Regions from separate parts of the Methylobacterium sp. D53M genome, predicted to be linked through region 1. Evidence: predicted binding sites of a transcription regulator. Region 1 holds the regulator's gene; each other region holds the start of a gene.
What was found. Region 1 encodes PhoB, which activates phosphate uptake and scavenging genes when phosphate is short. Its sites were predicted from a motif close to TGTCATNNANCTGTCAT; they were not measured.

Region 1 (10,205 bases):
CCATCAGCGCGCGCAGGCCGTCGATCCACTCTTCGAGTTCGGCGAGCGAATCGAAGCCGTCGCGGCGGACGACCGTGTCGGGCTCGATCGTCACGACGGCGTCGAAGCGGCCGTCGGGTCTGTCGCTGATCCGGTAGTAAACGCGGCGTGGCATGTCTGAGTAATAAGCGAAAATCCGCGGCGTGATAAGATTGCTAACGATCTTTAAGCACCGCAACCGACCTCTGACCAACCTCTTTCTCATGACAACAGGGTGTTGCGATGCGGGAGCGGCGGGCGCTAGGCTCGCCGCATGACCGAGACCCGTCCGTCCCGACAGCGCCAGCGCTTCCAGAGCTTCGACGACCCGAGCCACCGTAAGGGCGCCGAGCGGATCGAGGCCCTGCGGGCGGCGCTGCGCGAGACCGGACTCGACGGCTTCGTCGTGCCGCGGGCCGACGAGCACCAGTCGGAATACGTTCCCGCCGACGCCGAGCGGCTGGCCTGGCTCACCGGCTTCACCGGCTCGGCCGGCACGGCCGTGATCCTGATGGAGTCCGCGGCGCTGGTCGTCGACGGGCGCTACACCCTGCAGGCGCCCGAGCAGGTCGATACCGGCCTCGTCACGGTGGTGCCGCTCGCCGAGTCGACGGCGGAGGCCTGGGTCGGCGCCAACCTGCGGCGGGATCAGGTGCTCGGCTACGATCCCTGGCTGCACACCCCGGACGGTCTGGCGCGCCTGGAGCGGGCCGTGACCCGCGCCGGCGGGACCGTGCGGGCGGTGCCGAACCTCGTCGACGCGGTCTGGGCCGGTCGGCCGCGGCCGCCGGCCGGTCCGGTGGTGGTCCATCCGGACGCGCTGTGCGGCGAGGGGGCCGCCGACAAGCTCGGCCGGATCCGGGCGGCGCTCGCCGAGGGCGGCTGCGATGCCCTGGTGATCTCCGACCCGCACAACCTGGCCTGGGCCTTCAACCTGCGCGGGTCCGACGTCGCCCACACGCCCCTGGCGCTGGGTTACGCCATCCTGCCGCGCGAGGGACGGGCCCGGCTGTACCTCGTCTCTCCGAACATCGATCCGGCTCTGCGGGCGGAACTCGCGCCGATCGCCGAGATCCTGCCGCGAGCGGACCTGGACGACGGGCTGGCATCCCTGGCGGGCGCGCGCGTCCGCCTCGACGCGGCCACCGGCGCTGTCGCCGTGAAGGAGAAGATCGAGGCCGCCGGCGGCACGGCCGATGTCGGCAAGGACCCGATCACCGGCATGAAGGCGGTCAAGAACGCCGCCGAGATCGCGGGCGCCCGCGCCGCCCATGTCCGGGACGGGGCGAGCGTCGTGCGCTTCCTCGCCTGGCTCGACGGTGCGGCCGCGGCCGGCGGCCTCACCGAGATCGCCGCCGTCGAGGCCCTGGAGGATTTCCGGGCCGCCGGCGGCGACCTGCGCGAGGTCTCGTTCCCCACGATCTCGGGTTCCGGACCGAACGGCGCGATCGTCCACTACCGGGTGAGCCGCGCCACGGACCGGGCGGTCCAGTCGGGCGAGCTGTTCCTGATCGACTCGGGAGCGCAGTACCCGGACGGCACCACCGACATCACCCGGACGGTCGCGGTCGGCGCGCCGAGCCCGGAGATGCGCGACCGGTTCACGCGGGTGCTAAAGGGGCACGTCGCCATCGCCCGGGCGGTATTCCCGGTCGGCACGACCGGCGCCCAGATCGACGCCTTCGCGCGGGCACCGCTCTGGCAGGCGGGCCTCGACTTCGACCACGGCACCGGTCACGGCGTCGGCGCCTTCCTGTCGGTGCACGAGGGGCCGCAGCGGATCGCCAAGACCGGCACGGTGGCGCTCGAGCCCGGCATGATCCTGTCGAACGAGCCGGGCTACTACGCCCGCGGCACCTACGGCATCCGGATCGAGAATCTCGTCTTGGTCGAGGCCCGCGCGATCGCGGGCGGGGAGCGCCCGATGCTCGGCTTCGAGACGCTGACGCTCGCTCCCTACGACCGCCGGCTGATCCGGCCGGACCTGCTCGAACCCGGGGAGCGGGCCTGGATCGACGCCTATCATGCGAGGGTCCGTGAGACCCTGGCGCCCGGGCTCGACACCGCGACGCGCGACTGGCTCGAGCGGGCGACGGCGCCGCTCGAGGAGTGAGCCGGCCGCAGGGATCCCGAACGCGGTCCGTGGTAAGACCCGACGCCATGGTAAGACCGGACGCCATGGAAACGCCCGCGCCGAGCCCGACACGCCGCGCGTGAAACCGCGACCGCCCCGCGCGCGAAGGGACAGCATGATCCGCCGCCTCGCCCTCCTGATCCTGGCCGTCGCCGCGGGCCTCTCGGCCGCCGCGGCACAGGGGTTCCGCACGCCCGCGGACCTCGTGCGCGCGAGCCTCGTGGCCGAGCCCGCCGCGGTCGCCGGCGCGCAGCCCTTCACGCTGGCGGTGCGGATGCAGGTCAAGCCCGGCTGGCACGTCTACTGGCGCAACCCGGGCGATTCCGGTCTGCCCCCGGAGGTGACCTGGACCCTGCCGGCCGGCTTCAGCGCCGGCGCGATCCGGTGGCCGGCGCCGGAGCGAATCCCGATCGCGACCCTCATGAACTACGGCTACGAGGGTGAGGTCACGCTCCTCGTCCCGGTGACGCCGCCGCCGAGCCTCGACCCGGCCGACCCGGTGCGGATCCAGGCCAAGCTGACGTACCTCGTCTGCGAGACCGAGTGCGTGCCCGGCTCGGCCGATCTCGCCCTGACCCTGCCGGTCGGCAAGGCCGAGCCGGACCCGGCCAACGCCGCGCTGTTCGCGCGCGCCCGCGCTGCGCTCCCCGTGCCGGCGCTCTGGCCCCTGAGCCTGTCGAGCCAGGGCGACACCCTGCGCCTCGATTTCGCCGCGGCCGGCCTCAAGCCCGAGGCGGTCCGGAACGCCGCGTACTTCCCCTACGCCGAGACGGCGATCGACAACGCCGCCGCGCAGGTGATGAGCGTCGACGGGACCGGCCTGCACCTGACTCTCGCCCGGAGCAGCCCGACCGACCCGGTGCCCGCCGCGCTGCCCGGCGTCCTGACGGTCGAGGCGGTCGACGCCGCCGGGACCCACCGGCTCGCCTTCGCGTACGGCGACGAGCCGGTCCTCCCGGCCGCCGCGGCGCCGGCCGCGACCGCGCCGCCCGCGACCGCGCCGGCCGCCGCCGACTTCGACGCGCTGACGCTGGCGACCGCCGCGGCCTTCGCCTTCCTCGGCGGCCTGATCCTCAACCTGATGCCCTGCGTCTTCCCGGTCCTGTCGATCAAGGTGCTGAGCCTCGTGCGGCACGCGGGCGAGGGGCCGGCCCGGCTGCGGCTCCACGGCCTCGCCTACACGGCCGGCGTCCTGGCGAGCTTCCTGGCGCTCGCCGCCGCGCTGATCGGCCTGAAGAGCGGCGGGGCCGCGATCGGCTGGGGGTTCCAGCTCCAGTCGCCCGCCATCGTGGCGGGGCTCGCCTACCTGCTGTTCGCGATGGGCCTGAGCCTCTCGGGCGCGGTCCATGTCGGCGGCCGGCTCGCCGGCCTCGGCGACGGCCTCACCCGGCGCGGCGGCCTGAGCGGCTCGTTCTTCACCGGTGTGCTCGCGACCCTGGTGGCGACGCCCTGCACGGCGCCGTTCATGGGCTCGGCGGTGGGCTTCGCGCTGACCCAGAGCGCCGGCGTGGCGCTCGCCGTCTTCGCGAGCCTCGGCCTCGGCCTCGCCCTGCCCTTCCTGCTCCTGACCCTCTGGCCGCCGGCCCTGCGGGCGCTGCCGCGGCCGGGCGCCTGGATGGAGACCCTCAAGCAGGTGCTGGCCTTCCCGGTCTACGCCACCGTGGCGTGGCTGATCTGGGTGCTGGCGCAGCAGGTCGACCCGCGCGGGCTGCTGGCGGCGCTGATCGGCCTCGTCCTCGTGGGCTTCGCCGCCTGGGCCTGGGAGCACGGCCGCGCCGCCCCGCCGCGGGCCGGCCGGGTCGCGCAGGCCGCCGCGGCGCTGGCGCTGATCGCCGTCGGGGCCCTCGCCGTCACCCTGCCCCGGGACCGCGCCGCGCCGGCCGCGCAGGCCGCCGCCGACGGGATCGAGCCGTTCACGCAGGCGCGCCTCGACGCCCTGGTCGACGCGCACCGCCCCGTCTTCGTGGACATGACCGCCGCGTGGTGCATCACCTGCGCGGTCAACGAGGCGACCTCGCTCAACACGAAGGCCGTGCGGGCCGCGATGGCCGAGCGCGGCGTGACCTACATGAAGGGCGACTGGACCAACCAGAACCCCGAGATCACCCGCCTCCTGGAGAAGCACGGGCGCAGCGGCGTCCCGCTCTACCTGCTCTATACCGGGACGGGGGAGCCCCAGGTGCTGCCGCAGATCCTCACCGAGGGGACGGTCCTGGCGGCGCTGGAGGCGGTGCCGGCCGCCTCGGGCCGGAGCGCGGCGCTGGCGCGCTGAGTCCCTGGAGGCCGGGACGCGCGAATCTTCGCGGGCCCGTCCCAGCGTCTTTGCGAGCGGAGCGAAGCAACCCAGCAGCGCCGCGCGCACCGGCGTCCCGCCGCCCTGGGTCGCTTCGCTGCGCTCGCGATGACGGTGCGCCGGAGCGAAGTCCTATCCGGACGGCCCGTGAGGCCGCCTCAGGCCTCCAGCGAGAAGGTCTCGTCGAAGGCGTAGCCGGAGCCGCGGACCGTGCGGATCGGGTCGGTCTGGCGCGGGCCGTTCAGCGCCTTGCGCAGCCGCCCGACATGGACGTCGACGGTGCGCTCGTCGATGTAGACGTCGTGGCCCCACACCCCGTCGAGGAGCTGCTCGCGGGAGAAGACCCGGCCCGGCGCCAGCATCAGGAATTCCAGGAGCCGGAACTCCGTGGGGCCCAGATGCAGCTCCTCGCCGCCGCGGCGGACGCGGTGGCCGGTGCGGTCGAGTTCCAGGTCGCCGGCCGCCAGCCGGTCCGAGACGTGGGCTGGCTTGGCCCGGCGCAGGAGCGCGCGGATCCGGGCGAGCAGCTCCGGGACCGAGAACGGCTTGACGATGTAGTCGTCGGCGCCCGTGCCGAGACCGCGGACGCGGTCGCCCTCCTCGCCCCGGGCGGTGAGCATGATCACCGGCAGGCGCTCGGTCTCCCGGCGCGCCCGGATCCGGCGGCACAGCTCGATCCCCGAGAGGCCGGGCAGCATCCAGTCGAGCAGGACGAGGTCCGGGATCCGCTCCGCCAGGAGCAGCTCGGCGTCGTCGCCGCGCGCCGCCGAATCCACCAGGAAGCCCTCGGCCTCCAGGTTGTAGCGGAGCAGCGTGCTCAGGGCCTCCTCGTCCTCGACGATCAGGACTTGCATGCTCACGTTCGAAGACTCGTTCTGCGGGCGGTCCCCGGATGGTGCAGGAGGCGCCGCCCCGCCTCAACCCGCACGGAGAGTGACCCCGGCCGCGCCCACAGGAAGGCGCCGGGGTCGGCGCCTCACGGCGCCTGCACGCCGTCCACGGTCGCGTAGTTCGACGCGTCGTTCTTCGGCCGGTCACCCGCCAGCGTCTCGCCCGTGGCGAGGTAGTGGATCGTCTCGGCGATGTTGGTGGTGTGGTCACCGATGCGCTCTACGTTCTTCGCGCAGAACAGGAGATGCGTGCAGAACGAGATGTTGCGCGGATCCTCCATCATGTAGGTCAGGAGCTCGCGGAACAGGGAATTGTACAGGGCGTCGATCTCGCCGTCGCGCTCCCAGACGTCGTGGGCCGCCTGGACGTCGCGGCTCCCGTAGGCGTCGAGCACGTCCTTCAGCTGACCCTCGGCGAGGTCGCTCATGTGGCGCACGCCGAGCACGATCTTCTGGGCCGGCGCCTGGTCGGAGATCGCCACCACGCGCTTGGCGACGTTCTTGGCGAGGTCGCCGATCCGCTCCAGATCGCCGGAGACGCGGATCGCCGAGATGGTCTCGCGCAGGTCGATCGCCAGGGGCTGGCGCCGGGCGATCAGCAGCACGGCGCGCTCCTCGATGTCCCGCTGCAGCGCGTCGAGGCGCTTGTCGGCGAGGATCACCGCCTGGGCGAGCGTGTCGTCCCGGCGCACGAGGGCGTCGGTCGCCTCCGCGGTCATCTTCTCGGCGACGCCGCCCATCTCCGAGATCGAGCGACGCAGGTTCTCCAGGTCGGTGTCGTAGGAGGTGACGATATGGCCGGGCATGGCGGATCCTTCGATGGGGTCCCGGGGACGGCCCTCCGGGAGGCTTGCGGGACCCGCCGGCGCGCCGGAGACGCGAGCGGCGGTCCCGGGACCGGAGCGGCCCGGCAGACTAGCCGAAGCGGCCGGTGATGTAGTCCTGCGTGCGGCGTTCCGTCGGGTTCATGAACATCCGGTTGGTCGGACCGAACTCGACGAGCTGCCCCAGATACATGAAGGCGGTGAACTGCGAGATGCGCGCCGCCTGCTGCATGTTGTGCGTGACGATCACGATGGTGAACTCGTCGCGCAGCTGCTCGATCAGCTCCTCGATGCGGCCGGTGGAGATCGGGTCGAGGGCCGAGGTCGGCTCGTCGAACAGGATCACCTCCGGCTTCTGCGCCACCGTCCGGGCGATGCACAGGCGCTGCTGCTGGCCGCCCGACAGGCCGGTCCCGGGCTGCCGGAGCTTGTCCTTCACCTCGTCCCAGAGGGCGGCCTTGCGCAGGGATTCCTCGATCCGGCCGTCGAGCTCGGATTTCGGCAGCTTCTCGTAGAGGCGCAGGCCGAAGGCCACGTTGTCGTAGATCGACATCGGGAACGGCGTCGGCTTCTGGAACACCATGCCGATGCGCGAGCGCAGCTCGTTCAGGTCGACGGAGGGGCTGAGGATGTTCTCGCCGTCGAGCAGGATCTCGCCCTCCGCGCGCTGCTCCGGGTAGAGGCTGTAGATCCGGTTGAAGCAGCGCAGCAGGGTGGACTTGCCGCAGCCGGAAGGGCCGATCAGCGCCGTCACCTGCCGGTCGTGGAAGTTGAGGTTGACGTCCTTAAGCCCGTGGAAGCTGCCGTAGTAGAAGTTCAGGTCCTTGACGGCGATCCGCACGGGGCCGCCCTCTTCGGCGCGGTTGCGGTTCAGCTCGACCGTGGGGATCGCGGAGGCGGCGTTCATCGTCGTGTCCTCGAAAGGGGGCTCAGCGCGAGGCCTGCGGCTTGATCACGAGGCGCGCGATGATCGACAGCGCCAGGATGGTGGTGGTGATCAGGAGCGCGCCCGCCCAGGCCAGGCCCTGCCAGTTCGGGTAGGGCGAGAGGGCGAACTGGTAGATCATCACCGGCAGGTTCGCGACGCCGCCCATCAGGTTGGCCGAGAACCAGGAATTGTTGTTGAGCGCGGTGAACAGCAGCGGCGCGGTCTCGCCGGCGATGCGGGCGAGGGCCAGGATGATGCCGGTGACGATGCCGGCCGAGGCCGCCCGCCAGGTCACGCTCATGATCACCGTCGAGGGCGGCGCGCCGAGCGCCGCGCCGGCCTCCCGCAGGGTGCCGGGCACGAGGCGCAGCATGTCCTCGGTGGTGCGCACGATCACCGGCACGGCGATGATCGCCAGCGCCACGCCGCCGGCCCAGCCCGAGTAGGTGCCCATCGGCCGCACCATCAGCGTGTAGACGAACAGGCCGATCAGGATCGACGGCGCCGAGAGCAGGACGTCGTTGAGGAAGCGGATCAGGGCGGCCAGCTTCGAGCCGCGCCCGTACTCGGCCAGGAAGGTCCCGGCCATGACGCCGACCGGCGTCGCGATGAGGATGCCGATCCCGGTCAGAACGAGGCTGCCCAGGATGGCGTTGGCGATGCCGCCGCCCTCGGAGCCCGGGCCCGGGGTCGGGTTGGTGAACAGGGTCGGCGTGAAGCCGCGCACGCCCTGGACGATCAGCATCACCAGGATCGAGCCGAGGACCAGGGCGCCGACCACCGTCGCGGCGGTGCAGGCGACGCGCAGGGTCCGGTCGGCGACGCGGCGTCCCTGGCGGACGCGGCCGGGGCGGCGCTGGGCGGCCGGGGCGATCGTGCTGGAGGAAACCATCGCGCGCGCTCCTCAGGCGGACTGGACGCGGCGCGTCAGCAGCCGGGCGATGATGAGCACCACGAAGGTGATCACGAACAGGATGCAGCCCAGCGCCATCAGCGCGTTCAGCTGGAGGCCGTCCGCCTCGTTGAACTCGTTGGCGATGCGCGACGCGATGGTCGAGCTCGGGTCGAAGATCGAGGCCGAGAGCCGGTTGGCGTTGCCGACCACGAAGGTCACCGCCATCGTCTCGCCGAGCGCCCGGCCGAGGCCGAGCATGATCGCGCCGATGATCGAGACGGCCGCCTGGGGCACCAGCACGTGGCGCACGACCTCCCAGGTGGTGCAGCCGATGCCGTAGGCGCTCTCGCGCAGCACGGTCGGGATCTGGTCGAGCATGTCCCGGGCGATCGAGGCGATGAACGGCACGATCATGATCGCCAGGATGATCCCGGCGGTGAAGACGCCGACGCCCGACGGCACCCGGGCGTAGAACAGCGTGCCGACGATCGGCATGCCCTCCACGAGGTTCGAGACCGGGATCTGGATGTAGCGCGCGAAGAGCGGCGCGAACACGAACAGGCCCCACATGCCGTAGATGATGCTCGGCACGGCCGCGAGCAGCTCGATCGTCATGGCGACCGGCTTGCGGGCCCAGCCCGGGCAGAGCTGGGTGAGGTAGACCGCGATGCCCAGCGAGACGGGCACGCCGATCAGCAGGGCCAGGAAGGCGGAGGCGACGGTCCCGATCACCGCGACCAGGGCGCCGTACTGCTCGGTCCCGACGTTCCAGGCGCTGGAGGTCAGGAAGCCGAAGCCGAACTCGCGGAAGGCGGGCCAGCCGCCGTACAGGATCGAGCCGAGGATGCCGGCGAGCACGAGCAGCACCAGCAGGGCCGCGCCGTACGAGCAGGTCCGGAACAGCGTGTCGAGGCTCCGGCTCGGCGCCTTCCGCGCGGTCGCGGAACGGGTTCGGCCGAGGGCGATCGATTCGGTCAAAGCGGGCATCCGCGGTTCTCTGCGAAGGGGGGCGTGGTAGCGCGGTGCGTTCCCGGAAGCGAGGGAGGAGGTTCTCACCCCCTCCCCGCCACGCTCACATGTTGAGGACAGGCTTGCCGTCCTTGCCCTTCACGTCCCTCCACTCCTGGTGGATCAGTTCGACGACGTTGTCCGGCAGCGGGACGTAGTCGAGGTCGGTGGCGAGCGTGTCGCCGTTCTTGTAGGCCCAGTCGAAGAACTTGAGCACGGCGGCGGACTTGGCCGGGTCGGCGGCGTCCTTGTGGACCAGGATGAAGGTCGCCGCCGTGATCGGCCAGGCCGCCTCGCCCGGCTGGTTGGTCAGCGAGATGCCGAAGCCCGGGGTCGCCTTCCAGTCGGCGCTCGCCGCCGCGGCCTGGAACGCCTTGTCGTCGGGCTGCGGGTACTGGCCGGCCTTGTTCTGCAGCAGGGCGTAGGAGAGCTTGTTCTGCTTGGCGTAGGCCGACTCGACGTAGCCGATTGCGTTCGGAACCTGCTTGACGGTGGCGGTCACGCCCTCGTTGCCCTTGCCGCCCTGACCGACCGGCCAGGAGATCGTCGTGGCCGCGCCGTACTCCTTCTTCCAGGGCTCGGAGACCTGGGACAGGTAGGTGGTGAAGATGTTGGTCGTGCCCGACGCGTCGGAGCGGTAGACCGGGGTGATGTTGGCGTCGGGCAGCTTCAGCCCGTCATTGAGCTTGGCGATGCGCGGATCGCTCCACTTCGCGATCTTGCCGGCGTAGATGTCGGCCAGCACGTCGCCGGTGAGCTTCAGCTTGCCGGGCTCGATCCCGGGGATGTTCACCACCGGCACGACGCCGCCCATCACGGTCGGGAACTGGACGAGGCCGTCCTTGGCCAGCTGCTCGGGCTTCAGGGGCGCGTCGGTGGCGCCGAAATCGACCGTCTTGGCCTGGATCTGCTTGATGCCGCCGCCGGATCCGATCGACTGGTAGTTGAGGCCCGAGCCGGTCTCCTTGCGATAGGCCTCGGCCCACTTCGAGTAGACCGGGAACGGGAAGGTGGCGCCGGCGCCGGTGATATCGGCGGCGAGCGCCGCGGACGCCAGCTGAACCGTCGCGAGGCCGACGGCGAGCGCGTAAGCGAAGGGTCTCAAAGGAATCTCCGTTGCCGTCGGGCTAGAGCCTGCGCTGCCCCGCCGGCGGGCCCGTGCCCGCGGCAGAGCCCTGCGGCCGATCTTCCGAAGAGACCCAGCGCCGGCCGCCC
Region 2 (10,205 bases), on a different contig from region 1:
TCGGTCAGGCGCGCGACCACCGCGACCGAGCGGTCCCGGATCGGCGCCGGGGGCCCCGAGGTTGCGCGCCGCCGGGATCGGCCGATGCCGATATCCGGTTCAGACGCCGGTCTCAGCGACCGAAATCAGTGAACGTATCAGTAACCATGGCGGGAATGCCGCCGGTTGCGCGGCGGAGCAAAAAACCTCGCGCTACCGGACAAACCGCCGGCCGCTCATATTGTATATTATCTGCAACCTCAAGAAACGGAGTAAAATCAACTTGAGGTAGAAATCCCTCGGCTGGCCCGTCGCCTCGGTTTCGTCCCGCAAAGCCCGCGCGAGCGGGCCCGCCGGAGACGGGGCATGCGGATCGGGACGCCCTCGAACAGCGATGTCTCAGATGGACCACCTCACCGACCACCGTTCAACCTTCATGCTGGAGAAGGTCGGCGCGATCGTCGCGGCCTACGTCTCGCGCAACGCGATCGAGGTCACGGCGCTGCCGGCGCTGATCGACCAAGTGCACACGGCGATCGCGGTGCTCCGCTGCGCGCCGTCGGAGTTCGGCGGGGTCGGGCTGAGCCAGTCGCAGGTCGATGCCTCGATCCAGCAGGACGGCCTGATCAGCTTCATCGACGGCCGGTCCTACCAGACCCTGAAGCGCCACCTCACCGCGCACGGCCTCACCCCCGAGCGGTACCGGGCCAAGTACGGCCTGCCGGCCGACTACCCGATGGTGGCCCCGGGCTACGCCGCGCGGCGCTCGGAGATCGCCCGGGCGATCCAACTCGGCCACAAGGCGGCCTGAGCGATGGCGCCCGACGCTTCCGCGGATCCGGCCCGGGACCGCGCGCCGTCCCCGGGGGCGGCGCGCACGAGCGACGCCCTGAGCCGCATCGCCGGCATCCTCGACGTGCCGGTGGCGAGCTTCTACCCGGATGCCGACCGGCCCGACGCGGCCATGACCCAGGCGGCCGACCTCGTCTCGGCCTTCGTGGCGATCGACAGTCCGGCGGCGCGCCGGACCTGCCTGGCCTTCGTGAGGGCGATGGCGAGTTCCTGAAGCGCCGGGGCGCGCTGCGGGAGGCCGGAGACCGGGTCGCTTCGTCGGGGGGCGGAGCGCGGTCTCTGGCCCGTCCGGCCGGACCCGCGTCAGAACAGGTGGCGCAGGAGGTAGAACAGAGCGGCCGCGAGGGTGATCGCCGCCGGCAGGGTCAGGATCCAGGCGAGCGCCATGTTGCGCACCGTGGACATCTGGAGGCCCGAGCCGTTGGCCGCCATCGTGCCGGCGACGCCCGATGACAGGATGTGGGTGGTCGAGACCGGCAGGCCGTAGAGCTCGGCCAGCCCGATCGTGCCGGCGGCGACGATCTCGGCCGAGGCGCCCTGCGCGTAGGTCAGGTGGGTCTTGCCGATCTTCTCGCCCACCGTGACGACGATGCGCTTCCATCCGACCATGGTGCCGAGACCTAACGCCAGGGCGACGCAGACCTTGACCCAGCCCGGGATGTAGCGCGTGCCGTCGTTGAGCAGGCCCGCGTAGCGCTTCAGGTCGGCCTTGTCGGCCTCCGAGAAGTCGGCCCCGGCGCCCGGCAGCACGCGCACCGCGTCGGCGGCTAGGTACATGTCGCTGCGCAGGTTCTGGGTCTGGGCGGCCGGCACCGTGCGGATCGCGCCGTAATTCTTCACGCTGGCGGCGATGTCGTCCGAGAGCGCCGCCAGCGCCGCGTAGACGGGCGGCGTGTTCAGCGCCTTGGTCTTGAGCGCCTCCGTCACGGTCCGGCGCGCGGCGGCGGCGTCCGGCACCGCCGCGCCGGGGGCGCGGGCGGCGAACACCGCGCTCGCCGCCGTCGAGGCCTGCACGAAGGCGGGCGTCGTGTCGTCCGCCATGGTGCGGTTGAGCGCGTAGGCGGTGGGGGCGGCGCCGATCAGGATCAGCATGATCAGGCCCATGCCCTTCTGCCCGTCATTGCCGCCGTGGAAGAACGAGACCAGCGTGCAGGTGAGGATCAGCAGGCCGCGGATCCACGGGGGCGGCGGCGCCTCGCCCGCGGGCGCCTCGTAGAGGTCCCTGCGGCGGACCGTGACCTTCAGGGCGAGCAGCAGCAGCGCCGCGAGCACGAAGCCGCAGACCGGGGAGAACAGCAGCGCCTTGAACACGTTGAGCGCCTGGGTCCAGTCGACGCCAGCAGTGCCGTCGCCGCCGTTCATCAGCTGGTTGGCGAGGCCGACGCCGAGCACCGAGCCGATCAGCGCGTGGGACGACGAGTTCGGCAGCCCGAACGCCCAGGTCCCGAGGTTCCAGATGATGGCCGCCAGCAGCAGCGCGAAGATCATCGCGTAGCCCGCGTGCGAGCCGACGTTGAGGATCAGCTCGACCGGCAGCAGCGTGACGATCGCGTAGGCCACCGCGCCCGAGGACAGCATCACGCCGAGGAAGTTGAACACGCCCGACCAGATCACCGCGACGAGCGGCGGCATCGAGTGGGTGTAGATCACCGTGGCGACCGCGTTGGCCGTGTCGTGGAAGCCGTTCACGAACTCGAAGGCGAGGGCGATCAGCAGGGCGAGGCCGAGCAGCGCGAAGGCGCCGTAGGCCAGGGGCGCCTCCCCGACCGCGTTCATGTCCGCGACGAGGCTCACCACCGCGTAGCCCAGGCCCGCCACGAGGACGAGCAGGAACGCCACCACCCCGCCGAGATGCATCCCGTGGTCGAGGCGCGGGCCGCCCGCCTTCCGGCCTCCCACCGCCCCCGACGGCATCACGGCGGTATCGGACATGAACCCTCGCGCGGAATCTTTCGTGGTGAGCGGGGATTAAAACCGCGCGGTGACGGTTGGGTGACGGCCTGCGACGCCGCGCGTCGGCGAGCGTGTCCGAGAGCGTCGGGCGGCGCTGTCACACGCCTGACGCGGTCCGGCCGCTAGCGGACCGGACCGCTCGCCCGATCGCACGAGGGATCCGCATGATTGACGCCACGGTGCCGGCCCTGTCCCTCGGCGCGCTCCTGGCCGTCGTCCAGATCGGCAGCATCGCCGTCGCGGCCCGGCGCCTCGGCCGGGACCACGGCCCGTCGCGGTTCCCGGACGGCGCGCCCGTCTCCCTGGTCCGCCCCCTGCGCGGGGTCGAGGCCTACAGCGAGGAGATGCTCCTCCGCAGCTTCTGCCTCGACTACCCGTCCTACGAGCTGATCTTCTGCGTGGCCGACCCGGCCGACCCGATCGTCCCGATGGTGGAGCGCCTGATCGAGGCCCACCCGCACGTGCCGGCCCGCCTGATCCTCGGCGACGAGCGCGTCAGCGCGAACCCGAAGCTCAACAACTGCCTGCGCGGCTGGCGCGCCGCCGCCCACGACTGGGTGGTGCTCGCCGATTCCAACGTCGCCATGCCGCCGGACTACCTCCAGCGGCTCCAGGCGGCGTGGCGCGCCGATACCGGCCTCGTCTGCTCCACCCCGGCCGGCGCCCGCCCGGGCAGCTTCATGGCGGAGGTGGAGTGCGCCTTCCTGAACACCCTGCAGGCGCGCTGGCAATACGCCGCCGAGGCGTTCGGGCTGGGCTTCGCGCAGGGCAAGAGCATGCTCTGGCACAAGCCCTTCCTGGAGGCGCAGGGCGGCCTCCAGGCACTGGCGGCCGAGATCGCCGAGGACGCGGCCGCCACCAAGCTCGTGCGCGCCGCGGGCAAGCGGGTCCACCTCGTGGCGAGCCCGTTCGAGCAGCCGCTCGGCCCGCGCGGCTTCCGGGAGGTCTGGTCGCGGCAGCTGCGCTGGGCGCGCCTGCGCCGCGTGACCTTCCCGCTGTTCTTCGCCCCCGAGATCGGCAGCGGCGTCCTGCTGCCGGCGCTCCTCGTCGCCCTCTGGGCCGGAAGCCTCGCGGGCCTGGCGGGCGCTGCCGGCCTCGCCACCCTGTGCTATGCCGCCGAGCACCGGCTCGCGGCCCGCGCGGGCTGGCACCGCTCGCCCCGCACGCTGGCCGCCTTCCTGGCGCGCGACGCCCTGATCCCGGCGATCTGGGTCGGCGCCTGGATGCGGAGCGCCATCGTGTGGCGGGGCAATGCCATGGACGTGCGCCCCCGGCGGGCCGCCGACGCGCGCACCTACGCGCCGACGGCCTGACCGCCCGGCGATCGGAGACCCTGACGTGTCGCGCCGCTACGCCCTCTACTGGCTGCCCGCCCGGGCTTCGCGCCTCGAAGCCTTCGGCCGCTCCGTCCTCGGCACCGACAACGTCACCGGGCTGCCGGTCCCGCATCCGGAGGGGCTCGGTGATCTCGCGGCGGTCACGGCGGGCGCGCGGGTCTACGGGTTCCACGCCACCCTCAAGGCGCCGCTGCGCCTCGCCCCGGGCACTGGGGAGGCCGACCTCGTCGCCGCCGCCCGCGCCCTCGCGGCCGCGCACCCGCCGGTGGCGGTGGGGCCGCTCCGGGTCGCCGCCCTCGGGCCGTTCCTCGCCCTGGTGCCGGAGGCACCCCCGCCGGAACTCGGGCTCCTCGCCGCCGAGTGCGTCGCCGCCCTCGACCCGTTCCGGGCACCGCTCACGGAGGCCGAGCGCGCCAAGCGCCGGCCGGAGCGCCTCGACCCGCGCGGCCGCGCGCTCCTCGACCGCTGGGGCTACCCCTACGTGTTCGAGGCCTTCCGCTTCCACATGACCCTGACCGACGCCCTGCCGGAGGCGGAGCGCGACCTCTGGCACCGGCGCCTGTCCGAGGCCTACGCCGCCGCGGGACCGGAGCCCCTGCGGATCGACGCCGTCAGCCTCCTGACCCAGGACGGGTCGGGGCCGTTCCGGCTCCTGGCGCGCCTGCCCTTCGGAGAGACCCGTGGTTGACCGCCCCCTCGGCCTCGAACCCGCCCTCGATCCGAGCGCCCGGGTCGTCGACAGCCGCCTCGGCCGCTACACCGAGGTCGGCGCCCGCACCCGCCTCACCGAGACGACCCTCGACGACTATTCCTACATCGGTGAGGACGGCGAGGTGATCTACACCGCGATCGGCAAGTTCTGCTCGATCGCCGCCAGCGTGCGGATCAATCCCGGCAACCACCCGATGGAGCGGGCGTCGCAGGCGCACTTCACCTACCGGGCGCGCGCCTACTGGCCGGAGGAATCGGACGAGCCCGCCTTCTTCGACCGGCGCCGGGCGAGCCCGGTGGCGATCGGCCACGATGTCTGGATCGGCCACGGCGCGGTCGTCCTGCCCGGGCGCACGATCGGCACCGGCGCGGTGGTGGGGGCGGGCGCCATCGTCACCCGCGACGTCGAGCCCTACACGATCGTCGTCGGCAATCCCGCCCGGCCGGTCCGGCGCCGCTTCACCGAGGTGGTCGCGGACCGTCTGACCCGCCTGGCGTGGTGGGACTGGGACCATGAGCGCCTGCGCCGGGCGCTGCCGGATTTCCGCGGACTGCCCATCGAAGCATTCCTGGAGCGCCACGAAGATTAAGTCGGCTATCGAAAAGCCGAGATGCTGCGCCGGCAAATATAATCGTTCCGAATACGTCATCCAATCGTCGTCAAACCGGCGTCTACGTGCGGCCGTTCCCCGGCGGATGGTGGCATGCTGGTTATCGAGGATCTCACGCGCCAGTACGGCGACCGACGCGCCGTCGACGGCGTGTCGCTCCGGATCGAGCCCGGCAGCTTCGTCGGGGTGATCGGCCGGTCCGGTGCCGGCAAGTCCACGCTGCTGCGCCTCATCAACCGGCTGGCGGATCCGAGTTCGGGGCGCATCCTCCACGACGGCCGCGAGGTCACCACCCTGCGCGGCCGCCCGCTGCGCGAGTGGCGCACCCGCTGCGCCATGATCTTCCAGCAATTCAACCTCGTCGGCCGGCTCGACGTCATGACCAACGTGCTGATGGGGCGCCTCAGCCACGTGCCGACTCACCGCGCCCTGCTCCGGCAATGGTCCGCCGAGGACCGCGCCATGGCCCTCGCCGCCCTGGAGAGCTTCGACATGGGCGAGTTCGCCGGCCAGCGGGCCGACGGCCTGTCGGGCGGCCAGCAGCAGCGCGTCGCCATCGCCCGCGCCCTCGTGCAGGAACCCGAGATCCTGCTCGCCGACGAGCCGGTCGCCTCGCTCGACCCGCGCAACACGCGGCTCGTGATGGACGCGCTCGCCGACGTGAACCGGCGCTACGGCATCACGGTGCTGTGCAACCTGCACTCCCTCGACCTCGCCCGCGCCTACTGCGACCGCCTCGTCGGCCTCGCGGCCGGGCGGGTCGTGTTCGAGGGCGGCCCCTTCGACCTCACCGAGGACGTGGCGCGCCGGCTCTACGGCCTGGAGGCCGGCGAGGTGCTGGACGATTCCGCGCAGCGCGAGGCGGAGCAGCGGGCCGCGATGCCGGGCCGGCCCGGTCACGTGCCGGCGCGGCCGGTCCGCGAGGCCGCCCTCGGCGCCTGATCCGGGCCCCGGGCCCCAACAAGCACCGCCAGAGCGCACCGCCAAAGTGCACCGTCTTGGAAACGCCCGACCGGCCTCCGGCCGGCCGAACCTCGCCGACGCCACGAAGGACGACCCGATGATCACCCGACGCACCCTCGCCGCCGCCGCGGCCCTCGCCCTCCTCGGCCTGCCGGCCGCCGCCCAGGACTGGAAGGCCCAGTATCCGGAGCTGACGCTGGGCGTGATCCCGGCCGAGAACGCCTCGGGCACCGCCGACCGCTGGGCGCCGCTCACCGCCTACCTGACCAAGACCCTCGGCGTGCCGGTGAAGCTGCGGGTGGCGAGCGACTACGCCGCGGTGATCGAGGGCCAGCGCGCCGGCAACATCCAGATCGCGTGGTACGGGCCGGCTTCCTTCGCCCGGGCCGTGATGACCGGCGTCAAGATCGAGCCGATCGTCAACCAGAAGCACGAGACCGGCGCCTCGGGCTACTATTCGGTGGTCTACGTGCTGGCCTCCAGCCCCTACAAGACCGTCGAGGATCTCAAGGGCAAGAACCTCGCGCTGGTCGATCCGAACTCCACCTCCGGCAACCAGGCGCCGCGCTTCTTCCTGAAGCGGGCCGGCTACGACGTCGAGAACTTCTTCGGCAAGACCTTCTACGCGGGCAGCCACGAGAACGCCGTCCTGGCGCTCACCCAGGGCACGGCCGACGCCGCCGCCAACCTGTGGAATTCCGAGACCGACACGATGGTCACCCGCATGGCCGCCAAGGGCATGCTCAAGAAGCCCGACGGCACGCCGATGCAGCAGTCGGACTTCCGGGTCGTGTTCAAGTCCGACTTCCTGCCGGAGGGGCCCTTCGCCGTGCTGGCGAGCCTGCCGGACGACCTGAAGGCCAAGATCCGCGACGCCTTCGTGGCCCTGCCGAAGGCCGACAAGGCCGCCTTCGACCGGCTCTCCGACGGCAAGGACCAGGATCTCACGCCGGTGACCCTCAAGGATTACCAGCCGATCATCGACATGCTGCGGTTCAACGACGAGCAGCGCCGAAAGTCCTGATCCGGAGCCGCCGCCTTGCGCGGCCTGACACCCCTGTCGCCGGAGCGGGCAGCCGCCCTCTCCGGCCTCTACGCGGCGGCGACCGGCGAGGCCCGCCGCCGCACGCTGGCGGGCTTCGCCCTGGTGGCGGCGCTCGCCGTGGTCGCCGGCCTGATCGCCGAGGTGCGGCCGCTGGTCTTCGCCGAGAACATCGGCAAGTTCACCGCCTACATCCAGCAGATCCTGCCGCCGATCAGCCTCGAGCACCCGCTGGAGGACGTCCGCGCCTGGTACTGGGGCCTGCCCAGATGGCTGGGCCTGCTGGGCGAGACCCTGCTCATGGCCTATCTCGGGACGCTGCTCGGGGGGCTGGCGGGCTTCGCCCTCAGCTTCGTGGCCGCCGCCAACCTCGTGCGGTCGCGCGTGCTGCGCGTCGGCGCCAAGCGCCTCCTGGAACTGTGCCGCACCGTCCCCGAGGTCGTGTTCGCGCTGATCTTCGTCATCGCCTTCGGCCTCGGCCCGATGGTGGGCGTGCTCGCCATCGCGATCCACACCACGGGCGCGCTGGGCAAGCTGTTCTCCGAGGTGGTCGAGAACATCGACATGCGGCCCGTCGAGGGCCTGTCGGCCTCGGGCGCGACCTGGGTCCAGACGGTGCGCTTCGCGGTCCTGCCGCAGGTGCTGTCGAACTTCGCCTCCTACGCGCTGCTGCGCTTCGAGATCAACGTGCGCGGCGCCGGGGTGATGGGCTTCGTCGGCGCCGGTGGCATCGGCCAGGAATTCCTCGTGGCGATCCGCAATTTCTACTACGCGGACGTGAGCGCTATCCTCGTGCTGATCATCCTGACCGTCTTCTGCATCGACCTCGTCACCGAGCGGGTCCGCCACCGCCTGATCGGCGCGGAGCACGCCCGATGAGCGCGCGTCCCGAGACCCTGCGGGCGGCGGCCCGGGCCGACCTCGGCCGCCTGCGCGCGCGCTACCCCGCGCAGTTCCGCGCCGACTGGCCGGGGCGGGCGCGGCTCGCCGCCCTGCTCGTCGTCCTGGTGGGGCTCGCGGCGCTCGGCTACTGGCGCCTCGACTTCTCGGTGGCGCGGATCCTCCACGGGCTCGGGCGGCTCGGCACCTTCGCGGTGCTGATGCTGCCGCCATCGCCGGAGGGCCAATTCTGGACCTTCCTGCACGCGCTGGGCGAGACCCTCGGCATCGCCTTCCTGGGCACGCTGACGGCGGCGATCCTCGCCTTCCCGGTGGCGTTCCTGGCGGCGCGGAACGTCGTGCCCAACCCGTTCGCGCGGTTCGCGGTCCGCCGCGGCCTCGACGTGATGCGCTCGGTCGACGTGCTGATCTGGGCGCTGATCTGGATCAACGTCGTCGGCCTGGGCCCGTTCGCCGGGGCGCTCGCGATCGCGTGCTCGGATTTCGGGGCGCTCGGAAAGCTGTTCTCGGAGGCGATCGAGACCTGCGACAAGCGGGCCGGCGAGGGCGTCGTCGCTTCGGGCGGCTCGGCGCTCCACCGCATCCGCTTCGGGCTGATCCCCGGGGTGCTGCCGGTGCTGGCGAGCCAGGTCCTCTACTTCTTCGAGTCGAACACCCGCTCGGCGACGATCATCGGCATCGTCGGCGCGGGCGGCATCGGCCAGTACCTCACCGAGCTGATCCGCGTGCTGGAGCTGCAGCAGGTCGCCTTCCTGGTGCTGATGATCCTCGTGACCGTGGCGGCGATCGACTGGGTCTCGACCCGCCTGCGCCGGGCGATCATCGGGCCGGCGGCGCGCTGAGGGAGGCCTCGGCTTCCCGGCATCACGCGCGGAGCGCAATGACCCAGGGTCGCGCTGCCCCGGCTCGCTTCGCTCCGCTCGCGAGGACGGAGTGCCGAGGCCGTCGCGCGGAGGTCGCGCGGGCATCGCATCACCCGCCGATCACCAGCTCCACGCGGTCGGCGGCGAACAGGGTGCGGTTCGCCTGGATCGGCACGCCGGCGGGATCGATGTTGACGCTCGACACCACCATCACGACCCGCCCCGGCGCGATGTCGAGGCGCTGCGCCTCCGCGGGATCCGCGGGGCGGGCCCGGATCCGCGTCGAGAGCCGGGTGTAGTCGTGGACGCCGCAGGTCGCGAAGGCCCGGGTGATCGAGCCGCGCGCCGCGTAGGCCTCGGCGAAACCCGCGAAGCGCGGCAGCGGCAGCCAGGTCAGCGCCGTCGAGAGCGGCGCGCCGTCCGCCCGGTGGACCGTCAGCAACTCCAGGATCGGCGCGCCGGGGGCGAGGGCCAGGGACGCCGCCTGCTCGGTCCCGGCCTGGACCGTGGTCGCCGCGACGAGGTCGCCCCAGGCCTCGCGCCCGGCCCCGGCGACGATCTCGGAGAAGCGCGTGCGCGGCCCGATCGGGTAGGCGAGCGGCGCCTCCTCCACGAAGGTGCCCCGGCCCTGGCTGGCGCGCACGAGCCCGCCCTCGGCCAGCGCCGCGAGGGCGCGCCGCACCGTGTGCCGGTTCACCGCGAACCGCGTCGCCAGGGCGGCCTCGGCGGGGAGCTGCTGTCCCGGCGCGTAGCGTCCCGCCGCGATCTCGGCCGTCAGCGCGTCGGCGATCTGCCGCCACGCCGTCAGCCCCTCGCCCCGGACGAGGGCGGCCGCCTGCTCCTGCGCATCCATCCTGTCATCCAAACTTCATTTGTGCGGCGCACGCCAGTTGTCTATACACCTAGACAACCGAGCGACGAAGGGATTCGCGATGACGACGACCCCGAGACATCCGGGATCCGAGGGCGAGACCGCGGCGCGCCAAGCGGTCAT
Region 3 (10,205 bases), on a different contig from region 1:
GGTGTTCGTCTGCGACGGACGGGCGATCGCCGGCATGATCCGCGAGGGCGACGGCTGGATCACCAATGTCCACAGGGGCGGCCGGCCGCTGCCCTGGGCGATGCCGCGCGCCGCCGCCGAGCTGGCCGAGGCGGCGGCCGCCGCGGTCGGCGTCGACTATTCCGGCGTCGACCTCGTCGAGGACGGGGAGGGCGGGTTCTCGGTCCTCGAGGTCAATTCCATGCCGGCCTGGTCGGGGCTCCAGACCGTGTGCGAGGCCGACATCGCCGCCGCGGTGGTGCGCGGCTTCCTCGCCGCGGCCCGCGGCGCCAGCCGCCCCCGGCTCGTGGTGGCATGAGCGGGACCGGCCTCGACGCGGCGCTGATCGGCACGCTCTACCGGGCGGCCTGCCTCGCGGAGCTCGACGCCCTCAAGCCCGGCAACGTCCACGCCTACGCGCCCGGCCACCGCATGGTGCTGGCGGATTTCGTCACGAGCGCCGACGTCTCGGCCCCGCCCCTGGCCCGCCCGGGCGCGGGCGTCGGAGCGCGGGTCCGCGACGGCGTCGCCGCCACGGTGGCGGCGGTGGGCCAGAACACCAATCTCGGCATCCTGCTGCTCTGCGCGCCGCTCGCGGTCGCGGCCGAGGAGGACCGGACCGTCGCGGCGGTGCTCGACACGCTGGACGGCGCGGATTCGGAGGCCGTCTTCGCGGGCATCCGCCGCGCGAATCCGGGCGGCCTCGGCCAAGCTCCTCGGCACGACGTCGCCGAGGCGGCGCCCGGCGCCCTGCGCGACGCCATGGCGGAGGCCGCCGACCGGGACCGGATCGCCCGCGCCTACGTCACGGGTTTCGCGGACGTGCCGGCGATCGGGCTCGCCGCCCTGCGCGAGGCCCGCGCCGCCGGGCTCGACCCGACCTGGTGCACGACCGCGATCCACCTCGCCTTCCTGCGCGCCGTCCCGGACAGCCACGTCGCGCGCAAGCACGGCGCGGCCGCGGCCGAGGGCGTCCGCCGGGACGTCGAGGCGGCACTCGCCGGGATCGATCTCGCCGCGCGGCCGGTCGACGCGCTGCTGGCCCTCGACGCGTCGCTGAAGGCGCGGTCGATCAATCCCGGCACGAGCGCGGATTTCACCGTCGCGACGCTGTTCTGGGACGCGCTCGCGGGCGCCGGCGCCCGGCTGGCCTGAGCCGCGTGCACGATCCGGTGTCCATAGCGCCGGGCGGATGGAAATTCCTTCGTGTCAGGGCCTTGCGCGGGTTGTGAGCCGCAGGGGCCCGCTGTAGGGTCCGCCGCGCTGTCCGGCCCAACCGGCTCGGCCCAACCGGCTCGGCCGGCATGGTCGGGCGCCGATAACAAGGATGGCTTCCCGGCCGCGGCACCGCCCGGCGCGCGGCTCTATTTCGGAATCCAGGGAGAGACACCGAATGGCGAAGATCACCAAGGTTCAGGTCGGCGAAGCGCTCGTCGGCGACGGCAACGAGGTCGCCCACATCGACCTCATCATCGGACCGCGCGGTTCGCCGGCCGAGACGGCTTTCTGCAACGGCCTCGTGAACAACAAGCACGGCTTCACCAGCCTGCTCGCGGTCATCGCGCCGAACCTGCCGTGCAAGCCGAACACCCTGATGTTCAACAAGGTCACCATCAACGACGCCCGTCAGGCCGTCCAGATGTTCGGCCCGGCCCAGCACGGCGTTGCCAAGGCCGTGCAGGACGCGGTGGCCGAGGGCATCATCCCGGCGGACGAGGCCGACGACCTGTACATCCTGGTCGGCGTGTTCATCCACTGGGAGGCGGCCGACGACGCCAAGATCCAGAAGTACAACTACGAGGCCACCAAGCTGTCGATCCAGCGCGCCGTGAACGGCGAGCCGAAGGCTTCGACGGTCACCGAGCAGCGCAACTCGGCGCAGCACCCCTTCGCCGCCAACGCTTAGATCGGGGACGGTCCTGGGCAGAGCGAGCCTCCGCCCGCACCGCGGGGCCTGCTCCAGCGACTGGCTTCGATCTTCCTTGGCCGATAATTAGGCCCCTGAACGGGACGGCGCGAGCCGTCCCGTTTTTTGTTGATCGCCCACCGCCCGGACCGCCGCGCCACATCGCGGCCGGGCGCGGCGCCGACGTACGGGTGACGCGGCGTCGAAGCTCCGCGGCCGCTGATGGAGAACGGGATCGGCGCGCGCGGATACTCTATCGTCCCGGCCGCACCGGGCAGAGCCGCGAGGTGAGGTCATGCCTGCATCGGACGATGTGTCCGCGACCCTGCGCGATGACTGGATTCACGGCGGCCACTTGGTCCTCGCCACGGATCCCGACACGTCCGATCACGCGGCGATCCATGCCTGGATCCTCGACTTCATCGAGTCAGGCGCGGACGATCCCGATCAGGACAGCATCCGGTCCCTGATCTACCACAGCCTGAACTTCGATATCCCGTTCCAGGCGACGGAGCGCGTCCGGCACTCCTTGATCGCCACCGTGCGGGCGCGTCTCGCGGCCGAAGCGTCGCGTCGCGGCCTCTGACCGGCCCGCGCCCCGCGGGCCACCGCGGCAGGCCGGCGCCAAGAGAAAAGGGGCCGCCTCGCGGCGACCCCCTTCCTTCGTCTCAGCGGATGGCTCGGACTTAGAAGTCCATGCCGCCCATGCCGCCGCCCGGCATGGCCGGAGCAGGGCTGTCCTTCTTCGGCGCGTCGGCGACCATCGCCTCAGTGGTCACCAGCAGGCCGGCGACCGAGGCCGCGTCCTGCAGGGCGGTGCGCACCACCTTGGCCGGGTCGACGATGCCCGACTGGATCATGTCGACGTACTCTTCGGTCTGGGCGTTGAAGCCGAAGGTCTCCGAGGAGGTGTTGTCGGTGATCTTGCCGACCACGATCGAGCCTTCCACGCCCGCGTTCTGGGCGATCTGGCGGAGCGGGGCCTCGAGCGCCTTCAGGACGATCTTGATGCCGGCCTGCACGTCCGGGATCTCGGACTTCAGCTCGGCGACCGCCTTCTTGGCGCGCAGCAGCGCGGTGCCGCCGCCCGGGACGATGCCTTCCTCGACCGCCGCGCGGGTGGCGTTGAGGGCGTCGTCGACGCGGTCCTTCTTCTCCTTCACCTCGACCTCGGTCGCGCCGCCGACGCGGATCACCGCGACGCCGCCCGCGAGCTTGGCCAGGCGCTCCTGCAGCTTCTCACGGTCGTAGTCCGAGGTGGTCTCCTCGATCTGCGCCTTGATCTGCGAGATGCGGCCCTCGATGTCGGACTTCTCGCCGACGCCGTCGATGATCGTGGTGTTCTCCTTCTCGATGCGCACGCGCTTGGCGCGGCCGAGCATGGGGAGCGTCACGTTCTCGAGCTTGATGCCGAGGTCCTCGGCGATCATCTGGCCCTTGGTCAGGATCGCGATGTCCTCGAGCATCGCCTTCCGGCGGTCACCGAAGCCCGGCGCCTTGACGGCCGCGACCTTGAGGCCGCCGCGGAGCTTGTTGACGACGAGGGTGGCCAGAGCCTCGCCCTCGATGTCCTCGGCGATGATCAGGAGCGGCTTGCCGGTCTGAACGACGGCCTCGAGCACCGGCAGCATGGCCTGGAGCGACGAGAGCTTCTTCTCGTGGATGAGGATGTAGGGGTCCTCGAGCTCGGCGACCATCTTCTCCGCGTTCGTGATGAAGTACGGGGAGAGGTAGCCGCGGTCGAACTGCATGCCCTCGACAACGTCGAGCTCGGTCTCGGCCGTCTTGGCCTCCTCGACCGTGATCACGCCCTCGTTGCCCACCTTCTGCATGGCGTGGGCGATCATCTCGCCGATCTCCTTGTCGCCGTTGGCGGAGATCGTGCCGACCTGGGCGACCTCGTCGGAGGTCGAGACCTTCTTGGCGCGCGAGGTGATGTCCTTGACGGCCGCCTGGGTGGCGAGGTCGATGCCGCGCTTCAGGTCCATCGGGTTGATGCCGGCGGCGACGTACTTGGCGCCCTCGCGGACGATGGCCTGGGCCAGCACGGTCGCGGTGGTGGTGCCGTCACCCGCGATGTCGTTGGTCTTCGAGGCCACTTCGCGCACCATCTGGGCGCCCATGTTCTCGAACTTGTCGGCGAGCTCGATCTCCTTGGCGACCGTCACACCGTCCTTGGTGATGCGCGGGGCGCCGAAGCTCTTCTCGATCACGACGTTGCGGCCCTTCGGGCCGAGCGTCACCTTCACCGCGTCGGCGAGGATGTCGACGCCGCGCAGCATCTTATCGCGGGCGTCGGCGGAGAAACGAACGTCTTTCGCTGCCATTGTGTGCCTCTTAGCTAGTGATTGAACCCCGAGTCCGGGACGGCCTCAAAGGGCGGTGACGGGTGATCCGATCAGAGGGCGACGACGCCCATGATGTCGGATTCCTTCATGATCAGGAGGTCCTGACCGTCGATCTTGACCTCGGTGCCGGACCACTTGCCGAACAGGACGCGGTCGCCGGCCTTGACGTCGAGCGCGTTGACGCGGCCCTGCTCGTCGCGGGCGCCGGGCCCGACGGCGACGACCTCGCCCTCCTGCGGCTTCTCCTTGGCGGTGTCCGGGATGATGATGCCGCCCTTGGTCTTCTCTTCGCTCTCGATGCGACGGACGACCACGCGGTCGTGCAGCGGACGGAACTTCATGAGCTGCCCTCTTGCTTCAGGTCTTGAGTTGGCGTTGATGCGGCCGGCGGGACCGCTCGCAAACTCGACTGTTAGCACTCTGTCTCGGCGAGTGCCAAAGACGGCCGCGAGATAGGCGCGGGCGGGTTCCGAGTCAAGGCTGTCGCACCCCCGCGCGACGGTGCGATGACGCGCCGGCGGCCCCGTTCCCCCTCATGGATAACGCGCTCTCATGCTGAGCCTGCACGGACCCGAAGGCCCGGTGGCGCTGCGACCCGGCAGCCCGATCGCGCGCGACACCGTGTGGCTCGACCTGAACGACCCCACGCCGGAGGAGGCCGCGGCGGTCGAGGCCGCGACTGGACTGCGGGTGCCGTCGCGGGCGGCGCTCTCGGAAGTCGAGACGTCGAGCCGCCTGCGCCGGGTGAAGGGCGGCCTCTCGCTCTCGACCCCGATGATCACGTTCGAGCAGAGCGCGTCGCAGCTGAAGCCGCTGGGCTTCCTGCTGACCAAGGATCACCTCGTCACGATCCGCTTCCACGACCTGCGCGCCTTCGAGGCATCCGCGAAGCGTATCGCCGACGGCGACGGCAGCACGACGCCGAGCGAGATCTTCCTCGTCGTGCTGGAGGAACTGGTCGACAGCCTCGCCGACGCCCTCGAGGATATGGGCTCCGAACTCGACACGCTCTCGACCCGCATCTTCGACTTCGACGTCCGCGGTGCCGAGCGGCGGCGCCTGGAGAGCCCGCCGCCCCGGCGCCGCGACCTCGCCCTGCGCCGGATCCTGCGCGGCATCAGCAACCGCGGGAAGGTTCTGGGCAAGATCCGGTCGAGCCTGCTCGGGCTCGAACGGATCATCCCGTTCGTCGCCGCGGCCTGCGACAGCCTCGGCCTGCCGGAGGATGCGCGCTTCGAGACGATCAAGCGGGACATCGAATCCCTCGACGAGTTCGAGACGCGGCTCGCCGAGAACGTGCAGTTCCTGCTCGACGCGGCCCTCGGCCTGATCACCATCGAGCAGAACAACGTCTTCCGCGTCCTCACCGTCGTCTCGGTGGTCGGCGTCCCGCCGACGCTGATCGCGTCGATCTACGGCATGAATTTCAAGCACATGCCCGAGCTGGATTGGGCGCTCGGATATCCCTACGCGCTCGGCCTGATCCTCATCAGCGCGGTCGCGCCGATCGTATACTTTCGCATGCGCGGCTGGTTCTGATATTCGCAAGTACGGTTCGGCACTGACTAAGTTTACATCTAGATGCAATCTCGACGATGGCATCGATCCGGTTACGGACGCACAGACGGCGCGGCGCTCCAAGCATTCGATTTCCGTCAGGCAACTCTTAAACTGGACGAATGCCAGAATAAGGGATTCATTAACGCTGTGAGGCTACACCCCACGCCGGGGGAACGCGAGCCGTACCATGTTCAATCGCACTGTTTTCAATGAAGCCCAGGCCAAGATCGACGCGCTCGACCGCTCGCTGGCGATCATCGAGTTCTCGATGGACGGAACGGTCCTTCACGCGAACGAGAACTTCCTGCGATTGATGAAATACGGCCTCAGCGACGTCCAGAACCGCCATCACCGCATCTTCGTGGACAAGAGCTACGCCGAGTCCGCCGACTACGCGGCGTTCTGGAGCAAGCTGAAGGACGGCCAGTACGTCACGGGCGAGTTCCTGCGCCTCGACAAGGAGGGCGACTCGGTCTGGCTCGAGGCGACGTACAATCCTGTCCTCGACGCGCGCGGCAAGCCGATCAAGGTCGTCAAGTTCGCCGCGGACATCTCGGCGAAGAAGAAGGAGATCAACCGGCTCCTGACGATGATCGACAACGTTCCGGTGGCGGTCATGACGGCCGATCTGAAGGACAACTTCAAGATCGACTACATGAACGCTACGTCGCGCAAGACGCTCGGCACGATCGACCAGCACCTGCCGGTGAAGGTCGACGACATGCTCGGCCGCTCGTTCGACATCTTCCACAAGAACCCCAGCCACCAGCGCACCATGCTGGCCGACGCGAGCCGGCTGCCGCACAGCACCAAGATCAAGGTCGGGCCCGAGACCCTCAACCTGCGGGTCACGGCCGTGAACGACGAGAAGGGGCAGTACCTCGGCCCGATGCTGACCTGGGCGGTCGTCACCGCGCAGGTGAACATGGAGACCGACGTCAAGCGGGTCGTCGAGGCCGTCGGCTCCGCCATCCAGGAAATGCAGAGCTCGGCCGTGGGCCTGATGCAGTCGGCCGAATCCGCGCGCCACAAGGCGTCGTCGGTCGCGTCGAACTCCGAGCAGATGAACGGCGCGATCCAGGAGATCTCCGGCCAGGTCGGGCGGGTCTCGGAGCGCGCGCAGCAGATCGCCGCCCAGGCGGGGACCACCGACGCGACCATGCGCCAGCTCGCCGAGAACGCCCGCAAGGTCGATGCGGTGGTGGGCATGATCAAGTCGATCGCCGACCAGACCAACCTGCTCGCCCTGAACGCCACGATCGAGGCGGCCCGCGCGGGCGCCGCCGGGCGCGGCTTCGCCGTGGTGGCCTCCGAGGTGAAGGCGCTCGCCGAGCAGACCGCCAAGGCGACCGGCGAGATCACGCAGCAGGTCTCGGCGATCCAGAGCGCGACCGGCGAGGCGGTCGGCGCCATCGAGATGATCACGGCCGCGGTGGACGAACTGTCCAAGCTCACCCTGGCGATGGCGAGCGCCGTCGAGGAGCAGGCGGTCTCGACCCACGAGATGGCGGGTAATATCGGCGGCGTCTCCGAGGCCGCCAACGCCACCGGTCAGCTCGCCCAGACGGTCCAGGGCATCGCCGAGAGCCTCGCCGGCCACTCGACGAGCCTGTCGGAGAGCGTGATCCGGTTCATGAAGACGGCCTGATCGGGCGACTCAGTCCCGGGCGAGCTGCGCTCGGCCGATGGCGAAGACCCGCCCGTCCCCGAGGAGATGGGCGGTGAAGCCGTCGGGGAACAGGCTCTCGATCGCCCGGTCGCGGACGTTCAGGCCGCCGGCGTAGGCGCCGAAGGCCGGCATGACGAGGCGGGTACCGTCCGTGACGAAGCAGCGGCGGCGCACCGCCCGCCCGCGCATCGCCACCTTCCCGCAGGGATGGAGATGGCCGGCGATCTCGCCGGGCACGGGCTCCGGGCTCGGCTCGTGGCGCAGGACGAGGCCGCCGAGCGTCAGCGCGTCCGCGTAGCGGCCGCCGACGCCTTCGTTCACGGCCGCGTCGTGGTTGCCGGCGATCCAGACCCAGTCCCGGCCCTCCTGCAGGGCCGCCACCAAGGCGCGGTCGCCCGGCTCCATGCGCTCGGGACCGCGCGCGTCGTGGAAGGAATCGCCCAGCGCCACCACCCGGGCCGGATCGTGCCGCACCACCGCCTCGTGCAGGCAGGCGAGCGTCTCCCGGGTGTCGTAGGGCGGCAGGAACTGGCCGGAGCGGGCCGCGTAGGACGAGCCCTTCTCCAGGTGGAGATCGGACACGATCAGCGTCCGGTGCTCCGGCAGCCAGAGGCCGCCGCAGAGGTCGAGCACCAGGGTCTCCCCCGCGAGCTGCAGGGTGGGGTGCTTGGGAGTCTTCTCGAGTCTCAGGCCGGCCGCCAAGATCGCATCCTCGGTGTCGTCGGGGGAGGGCGGATCGACGGTCAGGACAGAGCCTCTTGGAGAAGCTCCGCCTCGGCCTCGGCCAGGATCTCGTCGGCGCCCTCGCCATAGACCCGCTCGCGCCCGATCTCGAGCATCACGGACACGGAGAGCGGCGAGACCCGGTCGAGAGACCTGTGGATGATTCGCCCCTGGATGCGCTCTAGCATCATGCCGAGGCGCCTCACGTCGAGGAGTCCGGTTGCCGCATCCTGCCGCGCGGCCCGCAGCAGCAGGTGGTCGGGCTGGTGCTTGCGCAGCACGTCGTAGATCAGGTCGGTCGAGATCGTGACCTGCCGGCCGGACTTCTTCTGTCCCGGGTGATGGCGCTCGATCAGGCCGGCGATCACCGCGCATTGCCGGAAGGTGCGCTTCATCATCGCGGATTCGTCGAGCCACGCCTCAAGATCATCGCCCAGCATGTCGACGGCGAAGAGGTCGCCGATGAAGTCCGGATCGATCGCGGCGCGCTCCGAGACGTCGCGGGTCGACCAGATGGCGATGCCGTAATCGTTGGCCGCGAAGCCGAGCGGGCGCAGGCCGGAACGCTCCAGCCGCCGGGTCAGCAGCATGCCCAGCGTCTGGTGGGCGAGGCGGCCCTCGAACGGGAAGGCGGTGAGATAGTAGCGCTTGCCGCGCGGGAAGGTCTCTACGAGGAGGTCGCGCTCGCCCGGCAGGACCGAGCGGCGGCGCTGCTGGAGCAGGTAGGCGCCGATCTGCTCGGGCAGGCGGTCCCACTCGAACGGGTCGGCGATCAGCGCGCGAACCCGGGCGGCCAGGAAGGTCGAGAGCGGGAACTTCGCGCCCGCGTAGGACGGGATCGCAGGATCGGTGCCGGCCGGCGCGCGGGTGACAAGGCACTCGTCCTCGGCGAGTCCCTCGAAGCGCAGGGTCTCGCCGGCGAACAGGAAGGTGTCGCCGACCGTGAGCGTCTCGGCGAACTCGTCCTCGATCTCCCCGAGCACGCGGCCGGTCTTCGGCAGCACCGTGCCGGGCTTGCCGCGCAGGGTCCGGCCGAGGCGGACCTTCACCCGGGCCGCCTCCACGATGGTGCCGACATTCATCCGATAGGCCTGCGCGGTGCGGGCATCGCGCACCCGCCAGAGCCCATCCGGCCCGCGCAGGATCTTGGCGAAGCGCTCGTAGGCGCGCAGCGCGTAGCCGCCGGTGGCGACGTAATCGACCACCTGCTCGAACGATTCCCAGGTCAGGCCGGCGTAGGGCCCGGCGGAGACGATCTCGTCGTAGAGGTCGAGGGGGTCGAAGGCGTCGGCGCAGGCCATTCCGAGGACGTGCTGGGCGAGGACGTCGAGGGCGCCCTGGCGGGCGTCCGGCGTGTCCTGGGCGGCCTCCTCGACGGCGTCGAGGGCCGCCTGACACTCCAGCATCTCGAAGCGGTTGCCGGGGACGAGGTAGGCCTTCGAGGGCTCGTCCATGCGGTGGTTGGCCCGGCCGATCCGCTGCATGATCCGGCTCGCCCCCTTCGGCGCGCCGACATTGACCACGAGGTCGACGTCGCCCCAGTCGATCCCGAGGTCGAGGGTCGCGGTGCAGACGATCGCCCGGAGCTGGCCCGCCGCCATCGCGGCCTCGACCCGGCGGCGCTGCTGGGCGTCGAGCGAGCCGTGGTGGATCGCGATCGGCAGGGCGTCGTCGTTGAGCCGCCACAGCTCCTGGAACGTGTACTCGGCCTGGAGGCGGGTGTTCACGAAGACCAGCGTGGTCCGGTGCTCCCGGATGAGGTCGTAGATCGCCGGCATCGAGTGCCACGCGGTGTGGCCGGAGATCGGCAGCGCCCGGCCGAGATCGAGCATGCGCAGGTCCGCCTTCGCGCCGCCGGCGACGGTCACGAGATCGGCCATGGGCGGCACGACGGGCTCCCCGTCCCGTCCGGGAGAGGGCCGGGGTGGGGGAGGAGACGCGTCAGGATCGGCCGCGCCGTCCCCGCGCGCGGCGGGAGGAG

Region 2: ACLBYG_RS20185 (inorganic phosphate transporter) is a predicted target of PhoB. The motif match lies at 2,813-2,829, and genes of this name have one in related genera.
Region 3: ACLBYG_RS03085 (CorA family divalent cation transporter) is a predicted target of PhoB. The motif match lies at 4,768-4,784, and genes of this name have one in related genera.

Annotation. Positions count from the first base shown of each region.
Region 1 is NZ_JBKFAL010000010.1:114,690-124,894, forward strand. It holds gene ACLBYG_RS16270 (hypothetical protein) at 1-154, opposite strand, end outside; gene ACLBYG_RS16275 (aminopeptidase P family protein) at 293-2,131, shown strand; gene ACLBYG_RS16280 (protein-disulfide reductase DsbD family protein) at 2,268-4,424, shown strand; gene phoB (phosphate regulon transcriptional regulator PhoB) at 4,604-5,299, opposite strand; gene phoU (phosphate signaling complex protein PhoU) at 5,422-6,141, opposite strand; gene pstB (phosphate ABC transporter ATP-binding protein PstB) at 6,251-7,066, opposite strand; gene pstA (phosphate ABC transporter permease PstA) at 7,089-7,979, opposite strand; gene pstC (phosphate ABC transporter permease subunit PstC) at 7,992-8,969, opposite strand; gene pstS (phosphate ABC transporter substrate-binding protein PstS) at 9,055-10,095, opposite strand.
Region 2 is NZ_JBKFAL010000015.1:125,306-135,510, forward strand. It holds gene ACLBYG_RS20175 (MucR family transcriptional regulator) at 383-790, shown strand; gene ACLBYG_RS20180 (hypothetical protein) at 794-1,045, shown strand; gene ACLBYG_RS20185 (inorganic phosphate transporter) at 1,135-2,763, opposite strand; gene ACLBYG_RS20190 (ceramide glucosyltransferase) at 2,949-4,097, shown strand; gene ACLBYG_RS20195 (DUF1045 domain-containing protein) at 4,123-4,809, shown strand; gene ACLBYG_RS20200 (chloramphenicol acetyltransferase) at 4,802-5,422, shown strand; gene phnC (phosphonate ABC transporter ATP-binding protein) at 5,537-6,385, shown strand; gene phnD (phosphonate ABC transporter substrate-binding protein) at 6,504-7,430, shown strand; gene phnE (phosphonate ABC transporter, permease protein PhnE) at 7,446-8,327, shown strand; gene phnE (phosphonate ABC transporter, permease protein PhnE) at 8,324-9,190, shown strand; gene phnF (phosphonate metabolism transcriptional regulator PhnF) at 9,321-10,064, opposite strand; gene phnG (phosphonate C-P lyase system protein PhnG) at 10,144-10,205, shown strand, end outside.
Region 3 is NZ_JBKFAL010000001.1:647,070-657,274, forward strand. It holds gene ACLBYG_RS03055 (ATP-grasp domain-containing protein) at 1-337, shown strand, start outside; gene ACLBYG_RS03060 (triphosphoribosyl-dephospho-CoA synthase) at 334-1,173, shown strand; gene fae (5,6,7,8-tetrahydromethanopterin hydro-lyase) at 1,412-1,924, shown strand; gene ACLBYG_RS03070 (hypothetical protein) at 2,220-2,510, shown strand; gene groL (chaperonin GroEL) at 2,611-4,251, opposite strand; gene groES (co-chaperone GroES) at 4,323-4,613, opposite strand; gene ACLBYG_RS03085 (CorA family divalent cation transporter) at 4,825-5,811, shown strand; gene ACLBYG_RS03090 (methyl-accepting chemotaxis protein) at 6,020-7,480, shown strand; gene pdeM (ligase-associated DNA damage response endonuclease PdeM) at 7,490-8,203, opposite strand; gene ACLBYG_RS03100 (ligase-associated DNA damage response DEXH box helicase) at 8,245-10,205, opposite strand, start outside.